One region of the Marinococcus sp. LNSP9103-4 genome, then DNA from elsewhere that is predicted to be linked to it. Evidence: predicted binding sites of a transcription regulator. Region 1 holds the regulator's gene; the other holds the start of a gene.
What was found. The regulator Rex, encoded in region 1, represses fermentation and respiration genes when NADH is low (regulators of the CRP and FNR family bind a similar motif). The targets are predictions, from matches to a motif close to TTGTGAAATATTTCACAA.

Region 1 (3,416 bases):
ATTAAGAGCTCCGGCTTGGCCAGGAGCAGCTTGCCGAGAGCAAGACGGGTCTTCTGGCCGCCGCTTAACGACTGCACCGGCGTGTCGAGGGAGAAGCTGCCAAAGCCAAGACCCGCCAGCACCGTGCGGATGTCAGACTCGTAGCGGTAGCCGCCGCGGGCTTCGAATTCCTGCTGGCGCTGGTCGTAGTCGGCCATCAGCTTTTCATAGGCTCTGGCATCGTCAATAATATCGGGCTCGGACATTTTCGCCTCCATACGACGCAGCTCCGCTTCAGCTTTTTGCAGGTGGGTAAAAACATCAAGCATTTCATCCCACATCGTTTTATCGCTGTTAAGGCCGGTATGCTGTTCAAGATACCCGAATGTCGTGCCCTTTGGCATCGTGATCGAGCCGGAATCATACGAGGATTCACCGGCAAGAATTTTCAGGAGAGTGGATTTGCCGGCCCCGTTTTTGCCGACCAGGGCCACCCGTTCGCCTTCCTTTACCTCGAGTTTTATTTGATCAAGTACGGTTTCTGCCCCAAAAGACTTGGTGACACCCGAACATTGAAGTAAAATCATATTTATATAGCTCCTTTAATAACAACTCTGATAGTATCAGTGTATCGTACTTTTCGGCGAAACGCGAAATAGGATACGTCTTGCTGCAGGTAAGCGTTTCGGTACGTTTTCATAGGGACGCATGCTATACTGTCTACAGACAATGACAATACATTTAGGTGGAAATAATTATGAATACAGACCAGCAAAAAATTCCGCAGGCAACCGCAAAGCGGCTGCCCCTATATTATCGATTTCTGGAAAGCCTGTATGCAACAGGCAAAACCCGCGTTTCTTCAACCGAATTGAGTGAAGCGGTCAAGGTGGATTCGGCAACAATCCGCCGGGATTTTTCATATTTCGGCGCGCTCGGCAAGAAAGGGTACGGCTACAATGTACAGTACCTGCTGTCGTTTTTCCGGACTACCCTGGACCAGGATGAGGCGACAGACGTCGTACTTCTCGGCGTCGGGAACCTCGGGAAGGCGCTGCTTCGCTACAATTTCTCCAAAAATGAAAACACCCGGATTGTGGCTGCATTTGATATCAATAAAGACATGGTGGGAGAGCAGATTGGAAATGTGCCGGTGTATCATACCGATGATCTGGCGGAGAAGCTTGAAGAGCATAACGTTTCCGTAGCAATGCTCACCGTGCCGTCCGCCGCCGCCCAGACGACTGGAGAAAAACTGGTGGAGGCAGGCATCAGCGGTATTCTGAACTTTACCCCGGCGCGCTTATCCGTCCCTGCGTCTGTGCGCGTGCATCATATTGATCTTGCCATCGAGCTGCAGACGCTCGTGTACTTTCTGAAAAATTATCCGCTGGACAACGAATAGGCTGTCAGCAGGATACTTCATTTATACTGACCCATAAAAAAGGGACCGGCCAACATTCAGGCGGTCCCTTTTGCTATTTCTTCTTTTTCTGCTCCGACATGAGGCGCAGATAGTTGAACCCCATTACGAGGTCGTAGGCGGCAAAGGCAGCGAGCAGAATGCTCCAGAACGACCAGGAGGACTCGCTGACGGAAAAGTACGTAAACATCAGCAGGACTCCGCCGAGCACAAAGTAAAAAAGGGCAGCGGTAGAAGCTTTCATATTACATCAACCCCTGAACAAGCAGAATAAGTGCACTCTCGGCTTCACGCATAATGCGTTCGATTTCATCCTGGAACAATACCTGAATACCGACCACAAATGCGTTCATGATGGAGTGGACGATTATCGGCACGATGATGCGGCCGGTTTTGACATACAAATAAGCGAACACAAAGCCGATCATAGTGTAAACGAGCAGGTGGGTGAAATCCAAATGCACAGCAGCAAATATCAGGGAGCTGATAATAGCGGCAATAAAAAAGTTTGTTCGTTTGTACAGCGAGCCGAATATAGCTTTACGGAACACCAGCTCTTCGAGAATCGGTCCGATCACGGCTACAATAATAACAAAGGCCGGCATGCTGTTAACAAGCTCGATGATCTGCGCCGTGTTTTCAGACGCCGTATCGATGCCGAGCAGGTTTTGTTCGATCAAACCGGCAACGATCTGACCGGCGTAGGCGAGAGCGAACCCGATAAAAATCCAGGCGACGGAATTCGGCCACGGCATTTTTGGCTTATTAAACGCAAGACTCTGGCCTCTTTCAGGAATCAGCAGAATCAAAATAACAATCAAAGCGACGATAAAGCTCGCAAAAATCCAGAAGTACGAAGCCTGCTGTGCGGAATCAAAGCTGCCTACAGCCAAAAGGGCCGGGACGGCAACGATGCCCGAAAGCTGCATAAGTACATAAATAATAACAATGCTCCAGTAACGTGCGGCCATGGAAGGGGATCACTCCTAATCTCTCTCGGTTAAATCCAGTTTCGAACGCTCTAATTGTATCACAGGTACCTGCAGGAAGAATAAAGAGAGCGCTTGCGAATTTATGACAATTTTAAAATAGAAGGTTAATAAAACGATTAGCAGGGAATGTGAATTCAGGTGCCATCAAGCGCTGGAGTGGGAAAAAACAGAAAAAATTTTCGCTTCCCTCTTGCAAACAATGCCCAGGTTGATTAATATAATAAGTGGGTTTAGCACTCGGAGGCAAAGAGTGCTAACAACAATGTTGTTACTGTCGTTCCCGTTACATATAACGGACGATGAAAATATTCTAAGGAGGTTGTTTTCCTTGTTAAAGCCTTTAGGTGATCGACTCGTACTCGAACAGGTAGAATCAGAAGAAAAAACCGCTGGCGGTATTGTGCTGCCGGACTCCGCCCAAGAGAAGCCACAGGAGGGACGCGTGGTTTCCGTAGGTGCCGGTGCTGTAAAAGACAACGGTGAACGCGTAACGCCGGAAGTAAACGAAGGCGATATCGTCGTATATTCGAAGTTTGCAGGCACAGAAGTAAAATACGACGGCAAAGATTATTTAATCGTTCGCGAAAGCGACATCCTCGCTGTAGTTCAGTAATCAGCTTCATATCGAAATCATTATTACATTAGGAGGATTTCATCATGGCTAAAGACATTAAGTTTAGTGAAAACGGCCGCCGCGCGATGCTCCGCGGTGTGGACGAACTCGCAAACGCTGTAAAAGTAACGCTTGGACCGAAAGGCCGCAACGTTGTTTTGGAAAAAAAGTTCGGTTCCCCGCTTATCACCAATGACGGTGTAACCATCGCCAAAGAAATCGAACTCGAAGACAACTTCGAAAACATGGGCGCGCAGCTCGTATCCGAGGTTGCAAGCAAAACGAACGACATTGCCGGTGACGGTACAACAACAGCAACCGTTCTTGCACAATCCATGATTCAGGAAGGCCTGAAAAACGTTACCTCCGGTGCAAACCCAATGGGCATCCGCCGTGGTATGGAAAACGC
Region 2 (3,416 bases), on a different contig from region 1:
AGTGACTTCGTACCAGTCGTCGGTCATTTTATTCAAACGAAATAATGACAGGTTATGCCCGGTCCAGTTGGAATAAAGCCGCTGAAGCCGCGGGTGCTGACTGTTCTGCTCTATCTGCTGATGGATATTCATCCATTCCCTGCGCTCATTGCCGTGCAGTAAAAAGTCGGCAAGCGCCAGGTTTTGGACAAATTTATGCCAGGCATAAGGGAAATAGTTCGGCCGGTAGACCCGGCGGTAATAATGGCTGAAATCCTTCCGGCTGTCTTTGTTCGCAGCGGCTGCAAGATCCAGCTGTATGTTGGTTACTTCTTCAGTCGTATAAGCTGGCTGGTTGGCGGGATCGCCGCAGCATTTTTTGTATTTTTTACCGCTGCCGCAAGGACACGGATCGTTACGTGAAATACTCATACATTCAGGCTCCTTCTCACTAGTATGTTACTATTCCTTCAAATTCTAACATACATTGCCCCGAAATGGGGAATCCGTGCGCTTCAGGGGGGTGGAGACGTGAAAAAACCCTTCGCAGTGGAAGGGCTGTATTTGTATAATAAGAGACCTGCTTAATTAGCAGCTTGGCCGTTCGCATTTTCCCATACGCTGCGGAGTGTCTCTGCGCTGTGGTGGAAGTCTTGGGCTTCCTCTTCATTCAGTGGCAGTTCGATCACTTCCCGTATTCCCTCGCGGTTAATGACGGCCGGCACACCGATGCACAGATTATTTTCTCCGTACTGGCCGTCAAGGTGGGCGCTGACGGTCAAAACGCTGTTTTCGTTTTTAAGAATCGCGTTTGTAATACGGGTGAGTCCCATTGCGATGCCATAGCTGGTGGCGCCCTTACGCTCAATGATCTCATAGGCAGCCCCGCGGACGTCTTTAATCATGCCTTTCATTTCCTTCACATTTTTGTTTTCTTTTTCATCTGCGAGTTCTACTGCGTTTCGGCCGCCGACGTTTGCCTGGCTCCAGACGGCAAGCGATGTGTCGCCGTGTTCACCAATGATATAGGCGTGGGCATTCTGGGCAGCAGTATCAAAATAGTCACTCAGCATAAACCGCAGGCGGGCGGTATCCAGAATTGTCCCGCTTCCAATGACCCGTTCTCTTGGAAGCCCGCTGAACTGCTGGGTGGCATACGTAAGAATATCCACAGGGTTAGTGGCAATAAGGAATATTCCGTCAAAGCCGTTATCCATCACCTGACCGACGATATTTTTAAATATAGCCGTGTTTTTGCCTACAAGATCGAGACGGCTTTCCCCGGGTTTTTGGTTGGCACCGGCAGTAATACAGACAATGTCGGCATCCTGGCAGTCTTCATAGGTGCCAAACCATGTTTTAGTAGGATGCGGGGCAAAGGCTTTACCGTGATTGAGATCCATCACGTCCCCTTCGGCCTTGCGCTCATCCAGATCGATGATCACGAGCTCCTCGACGACGCCCTGATTAATTAACGAAAATGCATAGCCGCTGCCGACAGCTCCGGCTCCGATAACAACAACCCGGTGGACGTGATTTCTTTTCATGTATAAAATCCCCTTTCGAATATGAATCATGTGAATGAATGAGCAATCTTTATCTATTTATATTGTGCACTATTTCACAAAGTGATGCAAGTACAGAAAATATATAATTGTGAACAAATGATGAACTTACGTGTTGGGAGGAAATCGAAACGGGAAAGGAGCAGAAGAGGGGGAATGACTCGATGGAAAATGCGTTAAAATATGCGCTGCCGACAGCGTTGACGTGGGCAGTGATTGGTCTGCTCGCCGGGTTGAATCTCGACAGAGGATGGCTGTGGGTGCTTGCTTTTGTAGTTTTCGGATTTCTCGTCAGCTTTGTTACAGTGATAATTGCGCAGTGGATTATTTCTAAAATAAATATGTAATTAGCGGCGGAGAAATTAGGGAATGGTGTATGTAAAGCTTATAAGGGAAAAGGAGCGTGCAAGCATGGAGGATATAAACGGCCGGAGACCGGTCATAGCTATTACTGGCGCTAGTGGATATATCGGAAGGAACCTGATGAAGGAACTGAAAAAGCACGCGGATATTATTGCTCTGTCGAGAAACATAGACACAAAAGAAAACGAGGAGCATGTAACATGGCGCTCGTGTGACTTATTTTCATTAAAAGACGCGGAACAGGCACTCGAAGGTGCAGATTACGCTTTATACTTAGTTCATTCGATGATGCCGACGTCCAAGTTAACTCAAGGAAGCTTTGAAGATATGGACGTTATCCTTGCCGATAATTTCGCGCGTGCCGCCGAGCAGAAGCAGGTGAAGCAGGTCGTTTATTTGAGCGGCATTATTCCTGAAGCCGACCGGCTGTCCCGCCATTTAAGCAGCCGGCTGGAAGTAGAAAATATCCTGAAATCGTACCGGACGCCGGTGACCGCTATACGTGCAGGGCTAATCGTCGGCCCGCAGGGATCCTCTTTTCCTATTCTCGCAAAGCTGGTAAAACGGCTGCCGGTCATGATCCTTCCGAAATGGACGCAGACCAAAACCCATCCGATCGCCCTTGCCGACGTATTAAACAGTCTGCAAAAAAGTATCGGGGAAGAATCGCTCTACAACCGTTCGATCGACGTCGGAGGGCCGGATGTAATGACCTACCGGAAAATGATGAATATCACTTCAAAGGTGATGGGGAAAAAGCGCTACGCAGTTACCGTGCCTTTTTTCACCGTGCGCCTTTCAAGACTGTGGGTGAGTGTAACTACCGGGACGCCGAAAAGCCTGGTTTATCCACTGATTGAAAGTCTGATCCATCCAATGGTGGCTGACCCTGCCAAAAGTGTGAAGGGCATCAGTGATGGAAAAATTCCATTCCGGGAGGCGGCAGAAAACTCTCTGAAGGAAAGCAGGAAGGAGCAGTCCTCGATTCTGGCACGCCTGAAGCCGGCACCTGTCGAGCGGAATGTACGCTCTGTCCAGCGTGTCACCATCCCAAGTGGAAGAGACGCAGACTGGACGGCCCGTTATTATATAAAGTGGCTGCCGAAGCTTCTGCGCCCATTCGTAAAGGTGGAAACGACCGATCGCTACCAGTACGGCCTGCGGCCTGCCTTTATGAAAAGAACATTTCTCGAGCTTTCCTATTCCAAGGAGCGCAGCGAAGAAGACCGGGCACTGTACTATATTACCGGCGGACTCCTTGCACAGGTAAATGAAGGAGAACGGGGCCGGCTGGAATTTCGTAAAATTCCTCACACGAACCAGTGCATTGTAGCGGTACATGATTATGTTCCGGCTATGCCATGGTACTTTTATCAATATACCCAGGCGTTTATTCATCTGTGGATCATGAACCGCTTTAAAGCACATCTTGAAAAAGACCAGTGGACGTTACGGAGGTCCCGTCAGCTCCAGCCGGAGTCATAATTTTCCTCGTTTAGTTTCACCTTT

Region 2: a site for Rex is predicted at 1,589-1,606, ahead of ACTRXG_RS06480 (L-lactate dehydrogenase). Genes of this name have one in related genera too.

What each region holds. Positions count from the first base shown of each region.
Region 1 covers NZ_JBQLIA010000038.1:8,181-11,596, forward strand. The annotation lists gene ACTRXG_RS16240 (ATP-binding cassette domain-containing protein) at 1-566, opposite strand, end outside; gene ACTRXG_RS16245 (redox-sensing transcriptional repressor Rex) at 737-1,384, shown strand; gene ACTRXG_RS16250 (DUF4305 domain-containing protein) at 1,458-1,646, opposite strand; gene ACTRXG_RS16255 (lysostaphin resistance A-like protein) at 1,648-2,373, opposite strand; gene groES (co-chaperone GroES) at 2,723-3,007, shown strand; gene groL (chaperonin GroEL) at 3,052-3,416, shown strand, end outside.
Region 2 covers NZ_JBQLIA010000006.1:108,377-111,792, reverse strand. The annotation lists gene ACTRXG_RS06485 (SEC-C metal-binding domain-containing protein) at 1-411, opposite strand, end outside; gene ACTRXG_RS06480 (L-lactate dehydrogenase) at 564-1,526, opposite strand; gene ACTRXG_RS06475 (hypothetical protein) at 1,709-1,891, shown strand; gene ACTRXG_RS06470 (NAD(P)H-binding protein) at 1,956-3,392, shown strand.